DNA from 3 places in the Streptomyces sp. NPDC052109 genome. Region 3 is predicted to be linked to each of the others. Evidence: riboswitches for the same ligand, from Rfam matches in the RefSeq annotation. Region 3 holds a riboswitch; each other region holds the start of a gene.
What was found. Region 3 has a riboswitch for S-adenosylmethionine ahead of AB0L59_RS04650 (aminotransferase class V-fold PLP-dependent enzyme). Riboswitches for the same ligand answer to the same signal wherever they lie in the genome.

Region 1 (7,444 bases), on a different contig from region 3:
CCCGCTGACCTGCTGGCGGCGTACCTCCCTGGCGAGTTCCTCCGCCTCCGCGTCGGTGTCGGCGAGTGCGAAGGAGGCGGCGGGCAGGATCAGCAACTGGTCGTGGCGGCGGCCGTACTTGGCGAGGCGGTTCTTGACGTCCGTGTAGAAGGCCTGGCCGTCCGTCAGGGTGGCGTACCGGCTGAAGACGGCGTCGGCGGAGGAGGCGGCGAACTCGCGGCCCTCCTCGGAGTCGCCGGCCTGGAAGATGACGGGACGGCCTTGAGGGGAGCGCGGGACGTTGAACTGACCGTGGATGTCGAAGTGTTGACCGGAGTGGACGAAGGAGCCAGCCTTCGCGTCCCGCAGGAAGACGCCCGTGGCCTGGTCGGCGACAATCTCGTCGCCGTGCCAGGAGTCGAAGAGTTCGTTCGCGGTGGCCAGGAACTCCTTGGCCCGGGAGTAGCGCTCCTTCTGCGGGAGGAAGCCGCCGCGGCGGAAGTTCTCGCCGGTGAAGGCGTCCCAGGAGGTGACGACGTTCCAGGCGGAGCGGCCGCCGGAGAGGTGGTCGAGGCTGGCGAACTGGCGGGCCACCTCGTAGGGCTCGTTGAAGGTGGAGTTGATGGTGCCGGTCAGGCCGAGGTGCTCGGTGACGGCGGCGAGCGCGGCGAGGACCGTGAAGGTGTCGGGCCGTCCGACCACGTCCAGGTCGTATATCTTCCCGCCCTGTTCGCGCAGGCGCAGGCCCTCGGCGAGGAACAGGAAGTCGAACTTGGCGCGTTCGGCGGTTCGCGCGAAGTGCGCGAAGGAGCTGAACTCGATGTGGCTGCCGGCCTTCGGGTCGCTCCACACGGTGGTGTTGTTGACGCCCGGGAAGTGCGCGGCCAGATGGATCTGCTTCAGCGGCTTGCTGGTCATGTCGGTGCGGGGTCCTTCCGGCTCAGACGGCGGCGTAGCGGTTGGCGGGGCGGGCGAGGCCCAGCAGGCCGCGCAGGGTGTCGGCCTCGTAGGCGGTGCGGAAGACGCCCCGGCGCTGGAGTTCGGGGACCAGGCCGCGGGTGACGGCGGGCAGGTCGTGCCCGGCGACGGCGGGCCGCAGCCGGAACCCGGTCAGGCCCTCAGCGGCCAACTCCTGCAGCAGATCAGCAAGTTGCGCGGGCGTACCGGCGAAGACACGGGCATCACCTGTGTACGGCTCCCCCGCGAGGGCGTCGAGACGTGCGCGGCGGTCCTCCGCGGCGGCCTGCTCGTCGTCGAGGAAGACCACCAGGTCACCGAAGACGTGCACGAGTTCACCGGCGCGCCCGGCCGCCTCCTGCTCAGCGCGGATCTCGGCGACGATCGCCCGGGCGTCCGGGGCGTCCCGCGGGGTGACGTAGCCGACGTCGGCCTGGCGGGCCACCAGCCGGTAGAGCACGGTCTGGTGGGCGAGGGCGGTGACCAGCGGCTGGCCCTGCGGCGGACGCGGGGTGATGGAGGGGCCCTTGACGCTGAAGTGGCTGCCCTCGAAGTCGATGTAGTGCAGCTTGTCGCGGTCGATGAAGCGGCCGGTGGCGACGTCGCGGATCTCGGCGTCGTCCTCCCAGCTGTCCCAGAGCCGGCGCACGACCTCGACGTGGTCGGCGGCCTCGTCGAAGTGGTCGGCGAGCCGCTCCTGACCGGCCGGGGTCCGCAACTCCTCCAGGCTCAGCGGCGGGAAGGTGCGGCGGCCGAAGTGGTCGGCCTCGTGCGGGCGGGCGCTGATCTGTACGCGCAGGCCCGCGCGTCCGGTGCTGACGTAGTCGAGGGTGGCGATCGCCTTGGAGATGTGGAACGGCTCGGTGTGGGTGGTGATCACGGTCGGGACCAGGCCGATGTGCCGGGTGAGGGGGGCGATGCGGGAGGCGGTCAGGACGGCGTCGAGGCGGCCGCGGACCTGGTCGGTGCGGCCGTCGAGCTCGCCGTAGTGCGAGGACTGCAGGCCGAGTCCGTCCTCGAGGGTGACGAAGTCGAGCAGGCCGCGCTCGGCCTCGGCGACCAGGTCGGCCCAGTAGCCGGCGGTGAACAGGTCCCGGGGACGGGCGTCTTGCTCGCGCCAGGAGGCGGGGTGCCAGCCGGTCCCGTCGAGGGCGACGGCAAGGTGCAGTTGGGAAGCGGGTGTTGAGGACACGGAGGTGCCTTCCTGGAGGTCCGTACGAGATCGCCGGCCCGCGGGAGGCGGGGCGCACGGCGGCTGGGAAACGGGGTCAGGAGCTACAGAGGGAGCCGGCCACGCGCTGGAGGTCGATGTGGGGCCGGGAGTGGAGGCGGACGGCACGGAGCACACGTGTCATGTGTCGCACCTCCGTCCGGGTGGGCCGGGCACTCGCCTTCGACAAGGACAACGGCACGGCTATGCCGTTTCTTCCAGCGCGGCGGCCCCGGTGTGCCGGACGAGCGAGAAGACGGTACGGCGGCGCAGGGTGAACCCGATCGACTCGTACAGCCGGATCGCGTTCGCGTTGCCGGCCGCGGCGTGCAGGAAGGGACGTTCGCCGCGCTCCTTGATGCCGGCGGCGACAGCGCGGACCAGACGGGTGGCCAGGCCCCGGCCGCGGTGGGCGGGGTCGGTGCACACGGCGCTGATCTCCGTCCAGCCCGGGGGGTGCAACCGCTCGCCGGCCAGGGCGATCAGCCGGCCCTGGTGACGGATGCCGAGGTAGGTGCCCAGCTCGACGGTGCGGGGCAGATAAGGGCCCGGCTCGGTGCGGGCGACCAGGTCCAGGATCTCGGGCACGTCGTCGGGGCCGAGCCGTACGGCCTCGGGGTCGGGCTCGGCGCGCAGGGCGGTGTCCACGAGTTGGACGCCGTGTCCGGTGCGCACGACCTCCCATCCCTCCGCCGCCTCGGTCACGCCCCGCACCGCGGCGGTGCCGCCGGGGCCGACGAGTGCGGCGAGGTCGGCCCAGGCGCGCGGGTCGTCCTCGTCGAAGAGGGCGTGGAAGGGCGCCACGTCCTGCTGGTAGCGGACGGCGTGGCCGACGCGTTCGGCGAAGGAGGCGTGCGGGCCGGTGAGGGCTGCCCAGGCGGGGTTGTCCAGGATGTGCGACGAACTGGCGTCGAGGGCGATGACGGACATGGTGTGGCGGTCTCCGGTGTGCGGCTCGGGTTGTCCGGCGCGGGGACTCCACCGCGGGGCGGCGGCGGAGTCCCCGGCACGCGGTGGTCAGGAGTTGTCGAGCGGCAGTCCGGGCGGGTTGACCTCGGACTTGGCGACGGCCTCATTGGAGAGGTTGTAGGCCTTGAGCCACTGGGCGTACTGACCGTTCTCGATCAGGTGGTTGATGGCGTCGGCGAGCGGCTTGGCCAGGCCGCTGCCCTTCTTCGCGGTGGCCGCGATCAGGCCCTGCAGATTCGCGCCGGCGCCGGAGTAAGTGCCCGCCGTACGCGTGGCGTTGGGAGTGGTCGCGACCTGGCGGTTGTGGTACGCGATGCCGGGGTTGGGGCCGAAGTAGGCGTCGATCTTGCCGCTGGACAGGGCGAGGTAGACGCTGTTGGTGTCCTGGAAGTACTTGACGGTGAGCTTCTTGCCCTCCTCGGCCAGCTTGGCCTTCCACTCCAGGAGGATCTTCTCCTGGTTGGTGCCGGAGCCCACGGAGACCGTCTTGCCGGCGAGGTTCTCGTAGTTGCCGTCGAAGTTCCAGGTGCTCTTCTTCGGCACGGTGAAGGCGAGGTTGTCCTGGCGGTAGGAGGCGAACTCGTACTTCTTCTTGCGTTCCTCGGTGTCGGTGACGTTGGAGAAGGCCACGTCGACCTTGCCGCTGTCGATGCCGACGAAGAGGTTCTCCCAGGTGGAGTTCTTCACCTCGGGCTCGAGGCCGAGGACCGCGGCGACCAGGCGGCCGAAGTCGGGCTCGGCGCCGGTGAGGGTCTTCTGGTCGCTGCCCACGTACGCCAGCGGCGGGAAGCCGGCCGGCAGGGCGCCGATGCCGATCTCCAGCTTGCCGCTCTTCCGGACGGCGGCGGGCAGTTCGGCTCTGATGGACTTGACCTCGGAGACCTTGATGGAGGTCTGCTGGGCGGCGCCGTTGGAGACCTGGCCGATGACGACCTCGCCGGACTTGGCGGCGGCCTGGGTGGTGGTGGCCGCGTCGCTGTTGCCACCGCAGGCGGCGAGCCCGGTGGCCAGGGAGGCGACGGCGGTCGCCGCCGTGATGCCGCGAATCAGGCTGCGTCGGGTGAACTGGGTGGGCATGGCCGTTCCTTGTCGCTGGAGGTGATGAGGGTGGCGTGGGGGGACATCTGAAGGGCTCGGCGGGTCAGAGGACCTTGCTGAGGAAGTCCCTGGTCCGCTCGTGCCGCGGGTTGTCGAGGACCTCGGAGGGCGGGCCCTGCTCGACGACCCTGCCGCCGTCGATGAAGACGACCCGGTCGGCGATCTCGCGGGCGAAGCCGATCTCGTGGGTGACGATGACGAGAGTGGTGCCGCTGGTCGCAAGGTCCTTGATGACGGCGAGGACCTCGCCGACCAGTTCGGGGTCGAGGGCGGAGGTGGGCTCGTCGAAGAGGATGACGCCGGGGCGCAGCGCGAGGGCGCGGGCGATGGCGACGCGCTGCTGCTGGCCGCCGGAGAGCTGGCGCGGGTAGGCGCCGGTCCTGTCGGCCAGGCCCACCCGGCCGAGGAGTTCACGGGCGAGTTCCCGGGCCTCGGTCCTGCCGAGCCGGCCGGTGGCGACCGGGGCGGCGGCCACGTTGTCCAGGACGGTCAGGTGCGGGAAGAGGTTGAAGTTCTGGAAGACGAAGCCGATCCGTCCGCGCTGGGTGAGGATCGCCCGCTCGCTGAGCTCCTTCAGCCGGTCGCCCTGCCTTCGTACGCCGATCAGCTCGCCGTTGATGCTGACGTGGCCGATCTCGGGCTTCTCCAGGTGGTTGATGACCCGCAGCAGGGTGGACTTGCCGGAGCCCGAAGGGCCGAGGATCACGGTGACCTCGCCGGGGCGGACGGTGAGGTCGACGCCGTCCAGCACCCGGTGGGTGCCGTACCACTTGTGCACGTCGTGGACCTCGACGGTGGCGGCCTCGACGTCCGCCAGGGCCTCGATCGTTCCGGCGGTCATACGGCGGCCTCCCGGCGGATGCGGGCCCGCAGGTCGGTGAGCCCGGTGCGGAGCTTCTGCAGCGGTGTCGGCGGCAGGCTGCGGGTGGCACCGCGGGCGTAGTGCCGCTCGACGTAGAACTGGATGACGGAGACGACACTGGTCAGGATCAGGTACCAGACGGTGACGACCAGCAGCAGCGGCACTATGTCGCCGGGATAGGTGGAGCCCATCGTCTGCGCGGAGCCGAACAGGTCGAGCAGGGAGACGTAGAAGACCAGCGAGGTCCCCTTGATCAGGCCGATGAGCTGGTTGACGTAGTTCGGGACGATCGAGCGCAGCGCCTGTGGGAAGACGATCTTCCGGAACTGGTAGCCCTTCGGCAGGCCGAGCGCCGCTGCCGCCTCATGCTGGCCCTGGTCGACGGAGAGGATGCCGCCGCGGACCACCTCGGCCGCGTAGGCGGCCTCGTTGAGGCTGAGGCCGATGACGGCGACGACCATGTCGGTGGCGAGCTTCGACTCGTCGAAGGAGATGAAGGCCGGACCGAAGGGCACGCCGACGCTCAACGTCTTGTACAGGGCACTGAAGTTGTAGAGGAAGATCAGCACCACGATGAGCGGGACGGAACGCAGCGCCCAGACGTAGGTCCAGCTGACCGCGCGCAGCACGGGGCTCCTCGACAGCCGGGCCAGAGCGAGCACGATGCCGCCGATCAGGCCCAGCACCGCGCTGTAGGCGGTGACTTGAAGCGTGATCAGCAAGCCGTCGAGGATGGTGGGGCGCAGGAACCAGTAGCCCCAGCGGTCCCACTGGTAGAAGGGGTTGGTCACCAGTCCGTGCACGAACTGGGCGACCAGGACCAACACAACCGCGGTGGCGATCCAGCGTCCTGGCCGCCGCAACGGCAGCACGCGCTGGGCGGTGAGGGCTTTCGACGGTTCGTCGGAGGTCGGCGCCTCGGGGAGGGTGACGGTGGCGCCAGGGGGTTCACTCATGGTGGGCTCCGGCTGGGTGGGAACACCCCGGAAGCGCGGCGGCATGCGGGGGCGCACACGACGGCGGGGTACCGGGGACAGGGAGGACAACGGCACACCGCACGGGCGGTGTTCGTCAGGAAACGCGGGGGCTGCGGGGAGAGGTCAGCCCCGACAGCGGGCACAGCCCGGTGCGGTACACAGTGCGCTGTTCACGCGGAGCAGATCGACAGCACGATCGGTGACGAGCAGGTTCGCGTACGGCCGTACGCAGCCCTGGGAGCGGCGTGCGGCCGTCCTGGGAGCTGCGTACATGGCGTCACCATCACTGTTCCGGCCCTGTGGGCCTCGCGCTTACCGAAACGTCTTCGGTCCGGTCGTCACCTGGGGCACCCCACCGCGGCGCGAGGGTTGCCGGCCAGCTAGCCAGGGCTTGTCGCTGACACTCATGACCGTTCAGGGCCGTAGTTAAGACAATTGCCCGAACGAATGTCAATGCCGGTCCACCAGGTGGAACGGCTAACCGGCCGCGTGTGCCGCCCAGTCCAGGATCTGGACGGCTGCTCCGGCAGCCTCCAGTCCATGGCAGCGGGCGTCATGACGGCGCTCGATGCCGTCGAGGTCGAGGTAGGCGCCGAACGCGGCGTGGGCGGTCAGGCGTCGGGCGTAGGCCCACAGCACTGGGTGGTCGGCGACGCGCTGGACCGCGGCGGCATCCAGGTGGTTGCGGTGCACGGTGTCGAGATGGACCACCGCGACCCACAACTCGACGTCCGCGGCGGTGATTTCGTCGCGGATCATATACGTGCGGCCGACGAGCCAGCGGTCGAGGGCGCCGAGCGTTTCCAGCAGCGCGCTCAGGGCCAGGTCACGTTCCACCGGCTCGCCACCGGCCGATCCGGCGCGCTGCGCGGCCTCCTCGATGCCCTGCGCGCACATCCGCTCGACCGCCTCGATCTCCGACTCCGCGCCGCACGGGTAGAGCGAGAGACGGTCACCGCCAAACCGGCGGTCGAGGTCGCGCATGATGTCCGGGGCATGGGTGCTCACGATCCGCCCGGACCATTCGTCGCTGAGCACCGGAGCGACGGCCGGACCGGTGTACCGGTGGGCGCCGGCCTCGTACAGCGGCCGCAGGGCCGAGTGGCCGCCCTCGGGGCAGTCGGGGACGGCCGGCAGGAAGGTGGCCGGACAGACGGTGTCCAGGCCGAGCAGGCCGTGGGTGATGGCGATGCGCAGGCCGTCGGGACAGGCGGTCGACAGATGGAGGCGGTATCGGCCGGGAACGGCGTAGTGGCCGCTGCGCGCGTCTCGGCCGATCCGGCCCCGGAAGGCGGGCGCGGGTCGGTCGGAGGCGTGGGCGGCCAACGGTGTGACGGTCATGACTCTCCCCGGGAGCGGGCGCGGACGTACGCGCGGCGGAAGCGACGTCGG
Region 2 (7,444 bases), on a different contig from region 3:
ACCGGCTCCAGCGGGGTCTGGTACAGCATGTGGTGGACGAACCAGAGGACCGAGTTGGCGATCCCGTTGTAGGCGTCCGTGTGCACCGAGGCGTCGATGTCGAGCATCCGCACCCGCTGTCCGCCGGTGTCCACGGCCGGCAGCAGCCCGCCGCCCGCACGCCGTACGGCCTCCCGGTCGCCGTCGCCGAGCGCCGCGCACACCCACACCGAGTCCGCGTCCGCCCCGATGGCCGACAGCCCCGAGACCAGCCCGCCGCCGCCCCGCTTGGCGCGCAGCGCGCCGCTCTCGTCCACCGTGTACGAAACCGGGCCGCGATTGGACGCGACCAGCACCTCAGCACCGTCCGTGGAAGCCATGGTCCTCAACCTAGCCCGGCCCGGAAACGCTCAAACGTACGGCCGAGCACGGCGCGCCGACGTATACGACCGCTGCGGCCGGTTCACGCCACCCTGCGCCCGGCGTACTCCGCGATCTCCACCATCGGCGGCCGCTCCTCGGTGTCCACCGAGTACGTGCGCGGCTCGAAGCCGTCCTCGCCCCGCTCGAACTGGGTGAGGGACGGCCGGACCAGATGGCCGCGGGCCAGCCGGAGCTGGGCCGTGCGGTAGATCGCCGCGGCCATCCGGCCGAGCGCCTGGCCGTCCTGGTGCCGGTGCTTGCGGACCCCCACATCGACCTGGGCCAGCGCGTCCAGGCCCACCAGGTGCAGCGCGTCCACCAGCATGCCCAGCTCGACGCCGTAGCCGACGGGGAACGGCAACTGCTCCAGCAGTGAGCGCCGGGCGGCGTACTCGCCGCCGAGCGGCTGCACGAATCCGGCGAGCTGCGGCCAGTGCATGTTCAGCAGCGGGCGGGCCATCAGCTCGGTGACCCGGCCGCCCTGCCCGGCCGTACCGGCGAGCGGGCGGTCGTACATGGCCTTGACCAGGTCGACGTCCGGCTCGGTGAGCAGCGGGCCGACGATCCCGGAGACGAAGTCGGAGGAGAACTCCCTCAGGTCGGCGTCGACGAAACAGACGAGGTCGCCGGTGGTGACGAGGAGCGAGCGCCACAGCACCTCGCCCTTTCCGGGGACGGCCGGAACGCGGGGCAGGATCTCGTCCCGGTGAACGACCCGGGCGCCCGCGGCGGCGGCCACCTCGAAGGTGCGGTCGGTGGAGCCGGAGTCGACGACGACGATCTCGTCGACGAGCGGGGCCTGCTCGACGAGGTCGTGACGGATCACCGCGACGATGTCGCCGACCGTCTCCTCCTCGTTGAGGGCGGGCAGCACGACGCTGACCGTCTGCCCCGTGCGCTGTTTGGCGGACAGGATCCGGTGGAGCGGTCGATCGGCCACGGACCAGGAGCGGGTGGCCAGCCAGCGCTCGACTTCTTCCAGCACGGTCTGCGGCTCCTCACTGTTCGTGATCACACGGGGGTGATCGTGTGATCCATCTCGCGGTTCGGACGACTATCTCAACTGTCCTGGCCTTCGGTTACAGTCTTGAACAACGCCGATGACCATCGCATGTCGGGGGTCGCGCGCGTCCACAACCGAATACCGCTCATCCAGAGGGGCAGAGGGACACGGCCCGATGAAGCCCCGGCAACCCTCCAGTCGGTACTCGTAGATCCGCAGTGATCGCTCCGCGAGGCTCCCGGCTAGGGAAGGTGCCAAATCCGTCTCACGGCGAGATGCGTCGTGAGGAAGATGAGGAGAAAGGGCCTCGCCTCCATGGCTGTGCAGACAGTTGCAAGCTCCAGCACCCCCACCGTCGACCTCGGTCCCGCCGCGGCCCTGAGCTGTCGCGAGTGCGGTCACCGCGTCCCGCTCGGCCCGGTGTTCGCCTGCGAGGAGTGTTTCGGCCCGCTGGAGATCGCCTACGACTTCTCCGCCTACGACACCGAAGAGCTGCGCCGCCGCATCGAGGCCGGCCCCGCGAACATCTGGCGGTACGCCCCGCTGCTGCCGGTCCCGGCGGACGTGGCCGACAAGCCGAACCTGAACCCGGGCTGGACCAAGCTCGTCAAGGCCGACAACCTCGCCGCCGAACTCGGCGTCACCGGCGGCCTGTTCGTGAAGGACGACTCCGGCAACCCGACCCACTCCTTCAAGGACCGCGTGGTCGCCCAGGCCCTGGAGGCCGCGCGCGCCTTCGGCTTCACCACCCTGTCCTGCTCCTCCACCGGCAACCTCGCCGGTGCCGTCGGCGCCGCCGCGGCCCGGGCCGGCTTCCGCTCCTGCGTGTTCATCCCGCACGACCTGGAGCAGGGCAAGGTCGTGATGGCCGCCGTCTACGGCGGCGAACTCGTCGGCATCGAGGGCAACTACGACGACGTGAACCGTTTCTGCTCCGAGCTGATCGGCGACCCGGCCGGCGAGGGCTGGGGCTTCGTCAACGTCAATCTGCGGCCGTACTACGCGGAGGGCTCCAAGACCCTCGCGTACGAGATCTGTGAGCAGCTCGGCTGGCGGCTGCCCGACCAGATCGTGGTCCCGATCGCCTCCGGCTCCCAGCTCACGAAGATCGACAAGGGGCTGCAGGAGCTGATCAAGCTGGGTCTGGTCGAGGACAGGCCGTACAAGATCTTCGGCGCCCAGGCCGAGGGCTGCTCGCCGGTGTCGACCGCCTTCAAGGCCGGGCACGACGTCGTGCGGCCCCAGAAGCCGAACACGATCGCCAAGTCCCTGGCCATCGGCAACCCGGCCGACGGGCCGTACGTCCTGGACATCGCGCGCCGCACCGGCGGTGCGGTGGAGGACGTCACGGACGAGGAAGTCGTCGACGCCATCAAGCTGCTGGCCCGCACCGAGGGCATCTTCGCGGAGACGGCGGGCGGGGTGACCGTCGGCGTCACCCGCAAGCTGCTCAAGGACGGCGCCCTGGACCCGACGAAGACCACGGTGGTCCTCAACACCGGTGACGGCCTGAAGACCCTCGACGCGGTGGCCGGGACCGGCCTCACCGCCACCATCCGCCCGACCCTGGACTCCTTCCGAGAGGCTGGCCTCGCATGAGCGTGACCGTTCGCATCCCCACCATCCTGCGCACCTACACCGGGGGCCGGGCCGAGGTGACGGCCGAGGGCGCGACCCTCGCCGAGGTCATCGAGGACCTGGAGAAGAACCACACCGGGATCGCCGCGCGCGTCCTGGACGACCAGGGCAAGCTGCGCCGGTTCGTCAATGTCTACGTGAATGACGACGACGTCCGCTTCGAGCAGGGGCTGGAGACCACGACCCCGGACGGCGCCGGTGTCTCCATCATTCCGGCGGTCGCCGGCGGTTGATCGTTACCTTGGGTAACTTCAGTTACTCATTGTTCATCGAATTGCCCCCTCCGCGAGAGAAGCGGAGGGGGCAATTCTGTGTGATTGAGCGCGGTAGAGTTGGGGAACGCGCTCTCGGCCGGACGGGTCGGGGGCCCTGTATTCATGCCGCGTGCCCGACAAGAAGTAGCCAAAGTGTGCGGGTTTTATGCGGCTTTTGTGCCCTTTATGGGGCCCGACTTGCCCGGAATTCGGGCGAATTCTCACTACATTCCGGACCGTTCCCGTCCAGAATTCTCGTCCGATTGACCTGTTGCAGACGGCAGTTGGACAGATACATTCAGCCGCGGTCGACGCGTTCCGGCGCACGCCCCCGTCCCATGGGGGGTGAGGTCTGACCCGGGTCCGCGAAGTGTGGATCTGTGCAAGGGCCAGTAATAGGGGAGTTAGGCATGGCTCAGGGCACCGTCAAGTGGTTCAACGCGGAGAAGGGGTACGGCTTCATCGCGGTCGACGGTGGTGCGGATGTTTTCGTCCACTACAGCGCGATCCAGATGGACGGTTACCGCACCCTGGAAGAGGGACAGCGGGTCGACTTCGAGATCTCGCAGGGTCAGAAGGGCCCGCAGGCGGACATGGTCCGGCTGGCGACCAGCTGAAGCACGCGTCGGCTGACAGCGACGTTCTTCTGTTCATCTTCGAAGGGCCCGCACCTCGCACAGGGTGCGGGCCCTTCGGCGTGCCCGGACGGCGGGCGGTGATCGTCGCCGGTGTTCGCGGGCGGCTTACGACGGATCCGTACCCCTGTAGGCGCTTGCACTCGACCATGCCGAGTGCTAATCATTGGCGTTAGCACTCTGAAGGTGAGAGTGACAGTGAAGGACCGGGTCGGTGAGGCCCGCGGGCCAAGTGGGGCAAGGAACCACGCGGCCGGCGAGCCGTCCGTCGCGGGCGCGGGCGCGGTCCGAAGGAATCACCCCCAGTCCTGGAGGGACCACTTCACATGGCCAAGATCATCGCGTTCGACGAGGAGGCGCGGCGCGGCCTCGAGCGCGGCATGAACCAGCTCGCGGACGCCGTCAAGGTGACGCTCGGCCCCAAGGGCCGCAACGTCGTCCTCGAGAAGAAGTGGGGCGCCCCCACGATCACCAACGATGGTGTCTCCATCGCCAAGGAGATCGAGCTCGAGGACCCGTACGAGAAGATCGGCGCCGAGCTGGTCAAGGAAGTCGCCAAGAAGACGGACGACGTCGCCGGTGACGGTACGACCACCGCGACCGTGCTCGCCCAGGCCCTCGTCAAGGAAGGTCTGCGCAACGTCGCCGCCGGTGCCAACCCGATGGCTCTGAAGCGCGGTATCGAGAAGGCCGTCGAGGCCGTCTCCGCCGCCCTGCTGGAGCAGGCGAAGGACGTCGAGACCAAGGAGCAGATCGCCTCCACCGCGTCCATCTCCGCCGCCGACACCCAGATCGGCGAGCTGATCGCCGAGGCCATGGACAAGGTCGGCAAGGAAGGCGTCATCACCGTCGAGGAGAGCAACACCTTCGGCCTGGAGCTCGAGCTCACCGAGGGCATGCGCTTCGACAAGGGCTACATCTCCGCCTACTTCGCGACCGACATGGAGCGCATGGAGGCGGTGCTCGAGGACCCGTACATCCTCATCGCCAACTCCAAGATCTCCTCGGTCAAGGACCTGCTCCCGCTCCTGGAGAAGGTCATGCAGTCGGGCAAGCCGCTGCTGATCATCGCCGAGGACGTCGAGGGCGAGGCCCTGTCGACCCTGGTCGTCAACAAGATCCGCGGCACCTTCAAGTCCGTCGCCGTCAAGGCCCCGGGCTTCGGTGACCGCCGCAAGGCCATGCTCGGCGACATCGCCATCCTCACGGGCGGCGAGGTCATCTCCGAGGAGGTCGGCCTCAAGCTGGAGAACGCGACCCTGGACCTCCTGGGCCGCGCCCGCAAGGTCGTCATCACCAAGGACGAGACCACCATCGTCGACGGTGCCGGCTCCTCGGAGCAGGTCAACGGCCGCGTGAACCAGATCCGCGCCGAGATCGAGAACAGCGACTCGGACTACGACCGCGAGAAGCTGCAGGAGCGCCTGGCGAAGCTCGCCGGCGGTGTCGCGGTCATCAAGGCCGGTGCCGCCACCGAGGTGGAGCTCAAGGAGCGCAAGCACCGCATCGAGGACGCCGTCCGCAACGCGAAGGCCGCCGTCGAGGAGGGCATCGTCGCCGGTGGTGGCGTGGCCCTGCTGCAGGCTTCCCAGGTCTTCGAGAAGCTGGAGCTCGAGGGTGACGAGGCGACCGGCGCCAACGCCGTGCGCATCGCGCTCGAGGCCCCGCTGAAGCAGATCGCCGTCAACGCCGGCCTCGAGGGCGGTGTCGTGGTGGAGAAGGTGCGCAACCTGACCCCGGGCCACGGCCTGAACGCCGCGACCGGCGAGTACGTCGACCTGGTCGCCGAGGGCATCATCGACCCGGCGAAGGTGACCCGCTCTGCCCTGCAGAACGCCGCCTCCATCGCCGCGCTGTTCCTCACCACCGAGGCCGTCATCGCCGACAAGCCGGAGAAGGCCGCCGCGCCGGCCGGCGGCGGCATGCCGGGCGGTGACATGGACTTCTGATCGACCTGACGGTTGATCGCCTGTCCTTCGGACCGAGGGCGGCACGTCCAGCTTCCGGCTGGGGGTGCCGCCCTCGGGCGTTTCGGCCGGCGTGCCGAGCGCCGCCTGCCCCGCTTCCGGATGCCCCTGCCCTGCCTTCCGCAGCCCCTGCTCCAGCAGGGTGAAGGACTTGGGCGCTCCGCCCGGCTGCGGCTCGCGCTCTTCGCGGCCCCCGCCGCGGTAACCGGCCTGCCGGCAGTAGGCGTTGAGCCGGGCGTTCCCCGAGGCCCGCTTCCCGGCGTTCCGGTTCTGTCCGCCGGGAGCCACCGACGGGCAGCGGCAGTACCGGGTCGACGTCGCGGCGAAGGAGGCCGCCGACCGGCCCGGCATCACCGAGGACCAGCTGGCGAGCGGCGGCTACACCGTGCGCACCACCTTCGACCTCCCCCTGCAGGACTCGACGGCGGAACAGGTCAAAGGTCTTAAGTCCGCCAAGGGCGGTGTACGGCTGCACACCGCGGTCGTCGGCATCGAACCGGGCGACCGAGCGGTGCGCGTGCTGTACGGCGGGTCGGACTACGCCCGGCAGCCCTTCAACGACGCGGTGAGCGGGGCGGTGGAGGCGGGCTCGGTGCTGGGACCACTGGCGGGGATGCGCTTCGGCGCGCCGCTCACCGCGGTGCCGAAGACGGCCGCGCCCACACCGCTGCGGCTCACGTCGGCGTACGCGGCGGTCGCGGCCGACGGCGTGTACGCGGCGCCGTACACCGTCACGGGCATCACCGGCGACGGCCGGACCGTCTACTCCGCGCACCCCGAGCGCCGCCGGGTCCTGCCCGAGAAGACGGCCCGCGCGGCGGCCGCGCCGGTGCGGGGCGGCCGCCAGGCCACCCCGGTCGCCGGCCCTCCGGCGAACCTGTTCACGGCGGGCGCGGGCGGCGGCACCACCCGCCGCACGGTGTGGACCGTGGCCTACGACGCCCGGCTCACCCTGACCGTCGTGCTCTTCGCCGACAAGCCCGGTGAGAAGAAGGACTCGACGGTGCCCGCGCAGCTGCCGACTTATCCCTCACCGACGGGGTTCACGGAACAGGCGGCGACTCAGCTCCGGGGACGCTTGAGGTGAACGACGAACGCGGACCAGGCCGTCGGCCGGAAGACGAGCCTCGGCCCCTGGGGGGTTTTGGAGTCGCGGACGGGGATGAGGGTGGGGTGGGCGTCGGCGACTTCCAGGCAGTTGTCGCCGCCGGTGCTGTACGTCGACTTGCGCCAGCTCACCTCGTGGTCAGGGGTGTTCCTCATGGGCGTAATTCTGCGCCAACGCCTCAATCAGAGCCAGGGACTTCTCTCGTGAGAGCGCCTGGGCCACGAGGAGGTCGTACACAAGCCTCAGTTGGGTGACGGTGGCCGGGTCGTCCTCCAGCCGCCGGTTGCGCACCCCCTCGAAGTAGACCAGCGGAGCGGCGTCCGCGAACTCCATCAGCTTCAGGGCACCCTGCATTGCGGCGTGCGCCCCCGCGCTGAAGGGCAGTACCTGCACGATGACCCGGCTCCGGCCGGCCAGTCCGGCGATGTGGTGCAGGG
Region 3 (7,444 bases):
AGGATCTTCTGCGCGTCCGCGAGCTTGGCCTGGATCTTCTTCTTGTTCTGCTCCAGCTCGGTGCGCGTGGCCGAGAGGTCCTTGAGCTTCTCGGTGGCTTCCGCTCGCTCCTGGGCCAGTTCGCGCTGTTTGTCCTGAATCTTCTTCAGCGCGTCGACCTGCTGGGCGCTCAACTGGTCGAGCGTGGAGGCCTTGTCGAGGAAGTCGTCCGGGTTGGAGGACAGGAAGAGCTGGACCGAGGGGTCGATGCCGCCGGAGCGGTACTGCGAGGTGGCCAGCGAACCCAGCCCGTCGCGCAGTTTGTTGAGGTCTTCCTGACCTCGGGCGACATTGTCCTGGATGGTGGATATTTCCTTTTGCAGCTTCTGCTGCTTGTCCTTGGCCCCGTCGTACTTCTCGGAAGCCTGCTCCGCCTGCTGGTAGAGCTCGTCGACCTTGGCCTTGACCTGGTCCTTGCTGAGCTTCTGGCTCGGCGCGGCGTTGGCGGCGTTCGCGCTCAGCACGACGGCAGCGGCGGCGGCGGTGGTCAGCACGGTCACGCGAGCGCGACTCTGCTGCTTGGGTCGACGATGGGACGCCACGGAGGACGAACTCCTTCTCGTGAGTGAGTGAGCGATCACCCGTTCGGAGGTTCGAGCCCAGACCCTAGTGACCCACTTGTGATCAGTTCAAATCCTCACACCAAAAAACCCCGTCACACAATGCATTCTTTGCACACAACTCACATGCTGTGATGCGCGATTGACACTACGTTGCGTGACGATACGACCAATTCGGGCATTGCATATGCCCGTTGGGCGTTCAGGACAGTCGCTTGAGAAGCACCGCAGAGGCGACCGGCCGGGCGCCCGCCTTCGCGACCCCGTCGGCCACCTCCCGGTCGGTGGAGGCGACGATGACCGGACGGCCCGGCGGCTCCGCGCGCACGAGCTGACGGATCAGCTCGTCGGCCGTGACACCCGGCTTGGAGAACAGCACCCGCACCCCGCGCGGCGGTGCGAGCAGCACCGGCGCGGCCAGTTCGGCGCCGTCGAAGACACAGGTCACCTCGGCACCGGTCTGCGCGGCGAGCGCGGAGAGCTGACCGAGCAGCCGCAGCCGCTGCTTCTCCAGCGGCATCTGCGGATAGCCGGTCTTGGTGACGTTGTAGCCGTCGACCACCAGATGCGCCTGCGGCAGCGCGAGCAGCTGGTCGAGAATGGCCGGATCATGCTCCGACAGGGCACGGGCCGCGATGTCCTTCGGTGTCATGCGTCCCGGTTCGACCGCGTCCACGGTCTCGGCGGGCCGCACGGACACCGGGGGCAGGGCGAGTTCACGCCTGAGCCCCTGCGTCGCGTCCAGCAGGGTGTCGAGCAGCAGCCGCACCCGCATGTCCTCCACGCTGCGGCCCTCGCGGGCCGCCCGGCGGGTGGCCTCCAGTGCGGCCTCGGCCTCGCCGAGACGGGCCCTGAGCCGGCGGGACTCGCTCTCGGCGGCCGACACCCGCAGATGCGCCTCGGCGCGCACGGCGTCCATCTCGCCCTGGGCCTTGCGCAGCGCGGCCTCGCCGCGCTTGACGTCGCTCAGGGCGGCCCGGAGCTTGCGGTGAAGCGATTCCGCTTCCCTCTTCGCCGACTCGAACTCCGCGCGCAGCCGTTCGGTCTCGGCGCGGGTGTGCTCGCGGGCCTGGGCCAGCTCGGCGCGCAGCCGCTCCAGTTCGGCCCGGCTCTCCTCGTCGGCGCGCTCGGCGTCCGCGCGCTGGGCCTCCTCGCCGGCCGCCGTGACCAGCTTCACCCAGCCCGCCGGGCGCAGTACATAGGCCGCGGCCGCCACGTCGAGCGGGTCCGCGGCCGGGGGCGGCGAGCCGGAGTCGAGGGCGCCGGCGAGTTCCGGCTGGGCCTCTCTGAGCTTCTCCCCGATCCGCTGCCTGAACAGCGCGTCGGTCTCCAGCGCAGACGCCATCGCGTTCCCGGCGAACTTCGCCCGGCGAGTGGGGGTGAACCGGGCGTACTGCCTCAGCTGGGCGGGCAGTTCCGCCATGGTCAGCCCGCCGAAACCGTCCGAGACGATCTGTACGACTCTGCGGCGCACCCCGTCGGGCAGCGGACGGTCAAGCACCTCAGCGGTGCCGTCGCCCGGCCCCCCGCCTGCGGTCTCCACCATCCGTCACACCCCACTACGTCACTTCTTCGGGGCCGCTCCGCTCAGGAGCCGGCACCCGGCCTGTCCACCAGTTCCACCTGATCCACCGCGTTGCACCAGCGGCAGCGCACCGACTCGATGGTCTCACTGACCACCTCACGCTCCTCCACGGTCGGCTCCCCGGCCAGATCGAGGTGGATGTACTCGACGACCTTCGAGGAACGGGTCACGTCGAACCGGGTGAGGTTGCCGCACAGGGTGCAGCGCCACCGGGTGGTCGCGGTCGGCAGGGGAACCGTCATCGTGGCTGTCCGCTTCCTTCTCTCGCTCATGCTCGCTGCCGCGCCGCCGGCCGACGCGTGTGGCCGTAACCCTACGGCCTGGCGGGGAGTCGCCGCTGGCCCGTCCACGGCGGCGAGGCGGTCTGTCAGCTTGCGTCCCGTTACGTCATGCTCTGTGTTCATGATCAGGGCGTGGAGCACGGCGGCCGGCAGGGCCCTCAGGGCGGTCCGGAGCACATCAGCACCGATGACGTACGGCCTCATCGCCCTGTGCTGTCTGCTCTTCGCCCTGGGGCCGGCCTCGGGTCTCGTCCCGGGGTACGGATCCGGGGACGCGCTGCTCGCCGCGCAGCGGGCGTACTTCCGGCGCTGGGGCGTGGTCCCGGCCGAGCTGTTCGCCAGGCCCGTGCGCGCGGCCCTGACCCCCGCCACGGCCCTGTTCGTCCACGGCAGCTGGGTGCATCTGCTCGGCAACATGCTCTTCCTCTTCGTCTTCGGCGCGATGACCGAGGAACGGATGGGCCGGGTGGAGTTCACCGTCTTCTACGTCGGCTGCGGTTATCTGGCCCTGCTCGGCTACGCGGCCGCCAACGCCGCCTCGACGCAGTCGCTGGTCGGCGCCTCCGGGGCGATCTCGGCGGTCCTGGGTGCGTTCCTCTACCTGTTCCCACGCGCCCGTGTGACCAGTCTTCTCCCGTTCCTCTTCTTCCTGCCGCTGCGGTTCCCCGCATGGGTCGTGCTGCCGTGCTGGGCGGCACTGCAGTGGGCGGCGGCGGAGCAGAGCTCCGACGGTCCCGGGGTGGCGTACCTCGCGCACCTCGTGGGGTTCGGCCTGGGCTTCGGCTACGCGTGGGCCCGTTACGGCCGTACGACTAGAGTGAAGTCGGCCCCAGCTCCGGCACCCGAGGGAGAGAACCAGCCGTGATCACCGCGATCGTCCTCATCAAGACCAGCGTGGACCGGATCCCCGAGATCGCGGAGCAGATCGCCGCGCTGGAGAGCGTCAGCGAGGTCTTCTCGGTCACCGGCACCTACGACCTGATCGCCATGGTCCGGGTCCGCCGGCACGACGACCTGGCCGACATCATCCCCGGCCGGATCAGCAGGATCCCCGGCGTGGAGGCCACCGACACGCACGTCGCGTTCCGGACGTACTCCCAGCACGACCTGGAGGCCGCCTTCTCGATCGGGCTGGACAACTAGGCGGTCCTGTCGCCGGCCGCGCTGCCGGGGCCCGAGGGGACGCAGAGGCGGCGGCCCGCGGACCCGCACCGGTCCGGACGCGTGGACGGCGGCCGCCTCCGTCACCGTCGGCGCCCCGCGTCCACCGCCGGCCGGACATCGCCGTGGCTGCCCGTGCACCCTGCGCCCCCGACGACCGCAGTGCCGCTGGATTACCCGACCGGGTTCGTGGCGGGCCACCGCCAACCGTCCGTGACCACCCGGCACGGCGGGTAGCCGGTGGCGGCCGCAACGGAGGATTCCGCAGTGGCTGTGGCGGCCAGTGGGGCGCGGCCGCCGACTTCGCCGGCGCGGAGGCCGCGTCGCGCCGCACCCGAGCCGGTCACCCGGCCCCTCCGCGGCATGGCGGCGGGCCCGGGACACCCGGGGAGCCCTGGCCGGCGGGCTTCCGATCACCGGCGGCGAGCGCGGATCCGGCCTTGGCCGCTCGCGCCGTTTCCCGCGCCTCTCAGGGGTGGCGCCTGCGCCGGCTTCACACCGCGGGTACGCAGCGGCCGTCCTCCGTCCTGTACGTCCACTTCGCACCCTCGGTGACGAGTTCCCTCACGGCCGCGACGAAGCGGTCCACGTGCTCGTCGGGGGTGCCCGCGCCGAAGCTCACGCGGATGGCGTTCAGGGACTTCTCGCCCGGCGCTGCCTCGGGGGCACCGCATTCACCCTGACTCTGGGGGTCGCTGCCGAGGAGGGTGCGGACGAGGGGGTGGGCGCAGAAGAGACCGTCGCGGACCCCGATGCCGTACTCGGCGGAGAGCGCGGCGGCGAAGTGGGAGCTGTTCCAGCCCTCCACGACGAAGGAGATGACACCGACGCGCGGGGCGTCGTCGCCGAAGAGGGAGAGGACCTTCACCTCGGGGACCTCGGCGAGGCCCGCGCGGGCCCTGGCGATCAGGTGCTGTTCGCGGGCGATCAGGGTGTCCCAGCCGGCCTCGGTGAGCGCCTTGCAGGCCGAGGCGATGGAGTAGGCGCCGATGACGTTCGGGGAGCCGGCCTCGTGGCGGGCGGCGCTCTCGTGCCACTCCACGTCCACTCCGCCGTCCTGACGCCGGGTCACCTTGCGGCTGGCGCCGCCGCCCGCGAGGTACGGCTCGGCCGCGCGCAGCCAGTCGGCACGGCCGGCCAGGACACCGGAGCCGAAGGGGGCGTAGAGCTTGTGGCCGGAGAAGGCGACCCAGTCGACGTCCAGGTCACGGAGGTTCACCGGTTGGTGCGGGGCGAGCTGGGCGGCGTCGAGGACGATCCGGGCACCGTGCGCGTGCGCCGCGGCGGCCAGTTCGCGCACCGGCCACAGCTCGCCGGTGACGTTGGAGGCGCCGGTGACGCAGACCAGGGCCGGTCCGTGGGGCTCACGGCCGGCGAGGGCCCGCTCCAGGGTCGTGACGGCCTGCTGCGGCGTGCGCGGGGCGTTGAGGTAGGTGACGCGGGCGTGCTGCCAGGGCAGCAGGGAGGCGTGGTGTTCGGTCTCGAAGACGAAGACCTGGCAGTCGGCGGGGATGGCCCGGGCGAGCAGGTTCAGGGAGTCGGTGGTCGAGCGGGTGAAGACCACCTGGTCGTCGGCGCGGCAGCCGAGGAACTCCGCGACCGTCCTGCGGGCGTTCTCGAACAGGTCGGTGGAGAGCTGGGAAAGGTAGCCGGCGCCGCGGTGGACGCTGCCGTAGTACGGCGCGTAGGCGGACACGTCGTCCCAGACGCGCTGCAGGGCGGGGGCGCTGGCCGCGTAGTCGAGGGCCGCGTAGGTGACCTCGCCGCCGGTGACGAGCGGAACGGTGACATCCCGGCCCAGAACGGGCAGAGGTGAGCAAACGGACTGGTCGGAGGCAGCGGTGAACACAGACATGGGTGAACTCCCGTGAGGACGTACGCCGAAGGGACGTACGGAAGAGGAAGAGAAAAGAGGGATGCGGAGGCGGGGCTCTGCGGCCCTATCGCATTCGCTTGCTCACGGAAGGCTCCTCGACGACCAGGACCCCTGGTTTCGTGAGGGGTCCGCGCTTGCCGTAGACCTCGCTGCCTACGGCCTGGTCTTCACCCGGGGCACCCCGCCACGGACGGAGGGTTGCCGGACAGCCGGCCGGGGCCGAATGACTGTCACTCATGACCTGGTTCAGTATCCTGCCACACGATCTTGCGTACGCAAGGCGCAGTCCGCCATCCGGACTGCGCCCTGCGTCACACCGGGCGGGAATCAGCGATTGCTGGCCGCCACCCAGCGCTCCAGCGTCCGCTTCGCCGCGCCCGAGTCGATGGACTCGGTGGCCCTGGCCATGCCGGCCCGGAGCTGGTCGGCCAGCGAAGCGTCCGTCGGGTGGAGGGCCACCAGGGCCGCCGCCGCGTTCAGCAGCACCGCGTCCCGCACCGCACCCTGCTCGCCGTCCAGCAGACGCCGCGCCACCTCCGCGTTGTACGCGGCGTCGGCGCCGCGCAGGGCGTCCACCGGGACGAGGTCGATGCCCACGTGCCGCGGGTCGAAGGACTCCTCCGTGACCTTGCCGTCCCGGACCACCCACACCCGCGAGGTGGATGTCGTCGTCAGCTCGTCCAGGCCGTCGTCGCCGCGGAAGACCAGCGCGGAGTTGCCGCGCTCGGCGAGGACACCGGCCACGATCGGCGCCATCCGGGGGTCGGCCACACCGACGGCCTGGGCGCGCACATGGGCCGGATTGGTCAGCGGGCCCAGCACGTTGAAGGTGGTGCGGATGCCCAACTGGCCGCGGGCCGGGGCGACATGACGCAACGACGGGTGGAACTTCACCGCGAAGCAGATGGTGATGCCGGCTTCTTCGGCGACCTCGGCGACCCGCTGCGGGGTCAGGTTCAGATTGATCCCGAGCTTCTCCAGGACGTCGGAGGAGCCGGACGCGGAGGACGCGGCGCGGTTGCCGTGCTTGACGACCTTGGCACCGGTGCCCGCGACGACGATCGACGACATCGTGGAGATGTTCACCGTCTTGGCGCCGTCGCCGCCGGTGCCGACGATGTCGACGGCCGGGCCCGGCACCTCGATCACGTTGGCGTGCGCGTACATCGTGCGGACGAGCCCGATGATCTCCTCGACGGTCTCGCCCTTGGCCCGCAGCGCCACCATGAAGCCGGCGATCTGCGCGTCGGTGGCCTCACCGCGCATGATCAGGTCCATCGCCCACGCGGTGTCGTCCGCGGACAGGTTCCGGCCGTCCAGCAGGCCGTTCAGCAGGGCGGGCCAGGAGCGGCCCGCCGCGGTGTCGCCTCCAGCGGGGGTCACAGCGCTCATAAGCCGCTCCTGGGTGTCGTACACACGAAATCAGTGGTTGATCCCACCCTATCGACCCCCGGGCAGGGCGAAGGGCCCCGTCCGTAACCCGGACGGGGCCCTTCGGCGTGGCGTGGCGACGTGGGATCAGTGGTGGCCGTGGCCGCTCGTGATCTCCTTGTACTCGTCGACGGACGGCTTCGGGATCTGGTTGTCCTCGCCGTAGTAGGCGTTGGACAGCTTCACCCGCAGCCGCTCCGAGGCGCCGACCTTGCGCTCGACACCGTTCTCGTCGACCGTCGGGCCGATCTCGGCCGGCTCGTACTGGTGGTGAGCCGTGAGGGTGTGCAGCTGCTCCTGGCTGAGCGGCTCGTGCACCTCGATGAACTCACCGTGCGGCAGGCGCTTGATGATGCCGGTCTCACGGCCGTGCAGCACCTTCTCGCGGTCGCGGCGCTGCAGGCCGAGGCAGATCCGCTTGGTGACGAGGAACGTGAGGACCGGGCCGACGAAGAAGAAGATCCGGACGAACCAGGTGACCGCGTTGATCGACAGGTGGAAGTGCGTGGCC

Region 1: it holds a riboswitch for S-adenosylmethionine, as region 3 does, so the genes downstream of both, AB0L59_RS27535 (amino acid ABC transporter permease) here and AB0L59_RS04650 (aminotransferase class V-fold PLP-dependent enzyme) in region 3, are expected to answer to the same signal.
Region 2: it holds a riboswitch for S-adenosylmethionine, as region 3 does, so the genes downstream of both, thrC (threonine synthase) here and AB0L59_RS04650 (aminotransferase class V-fold PLP-dependent enzyme) in region 3, are expected to answer to the same signal.

What each region holds. Positions count from the first base shown of each region.
Region 1 is NZ_JBFAWF010000015.1:129,357-136,800, forward strand. Features, by position in the region: gene AB0L59_RS27505 (NtaA/DmoA family FMN-dependent monooxygenase) at 1-897, opposite strand, end outside; gene AB0L59_RS27510 (LLM class flavin-dependent oxidoreductase) at 920-2,128, opposite strand; gene AB0L59_RS27515 (putative leader peptide) at 2,205-2,291, opposite strand; gene AB0L59_RS27520 (GNAT family N-acetyltransferase) at 2,351-3,076, opposite strand; gene AB0L59_RS27525 (ABC transporter substrate-binding protein) at 3,164-4,192, opposite strand; gene AB0L59_RS27530 (amino acid ABC transporter ATP-binding protein) at 4,257-5,054, opposite strand; gene AB0L59_RS27535 (amino acid ABC transporter permease) at 5,051-6,031, opposite strand; SAM riboswitch class IV at 6,356-6,464, opposite strand; gene AB0L59_RS27540 (glutathione S-transferase C-terminal domain-containing protein) at 6,530-7,393, opposite strand.
Region 2 is NZ_JBFAWF010000010.1:50,711-58,154, forward strand. Features, by position in the region: gene AB0L59_RS21260 (trehalose-6-phosphate synthase) at 1-359, opposite strand, end outside; gene AB0L59_RS21265 (glucosyl-3-phosphoglycerate synthase) at 443-1,387, opposite strand; SAM riboswitch class I at 1,548-1,703, shown strand; gene thrC (threonine synthase) at 1,721-3,004, shown strand; gene AB0L59_RS21275 (ubiquitin-like small modifier protein 1) at 3,001-3,276, shown strand; gene AB0L59_RS21280 (cold-shock protein) at 3,708-3,914, shown strand; gene groL (chaperonin GroEL) at 4,259-5,881, shown strand; gene AB0L59_RS21290 (hypothetical protein) at 6,126-6,986, shown strand; gene AB0L59_RS21295 (DUF397 domain-containing protein) at 6,962-7,162, opposite strand; gene AB0L59_RS21300 (helix-turn-helix transcriptional regulator) at 7,146-7,444, opposite strand, start outside.
Region 3 is NZ_JBFAWF010000001.1:1,019,645-1,027,088, reverse strand. Features, by position in the region: gene AB0L59_RS04675 (NlpC/P60 family protein) at 1-581, opposite strand, end outside; gene AB0L59_RS04670 (NYN domain-containing protein) at 802-2,145, opposite strand; gene AB0L59_RS04665 (hypothetical protein) at 2,187-2,426, opposite strand; gene AB0L59_RS04660 (rhomboid family intramembrane serine protease) at 2,587-3,330, shown strand; gene AB0L59_RS04655 (Lrp/AsnC ligand binding domain-containing protein) at 3,327-3,608, shown strand; gene AB0L59_RS04650 (aminotransferase class V-fold PLP-dependent enzyme) at 4,120-5,481, opposite strand; SAM riboswitch class IV at 5,628-5,744, opposite strand; gene trpD (anthranilate phosphoribosyltransferase) at 5,830-6,894, opposite strand; gene AB0L59_RS04640 (cytochrome bc complex cytochrome b subunit) at 7,021-7,444, opposite strand, start outside.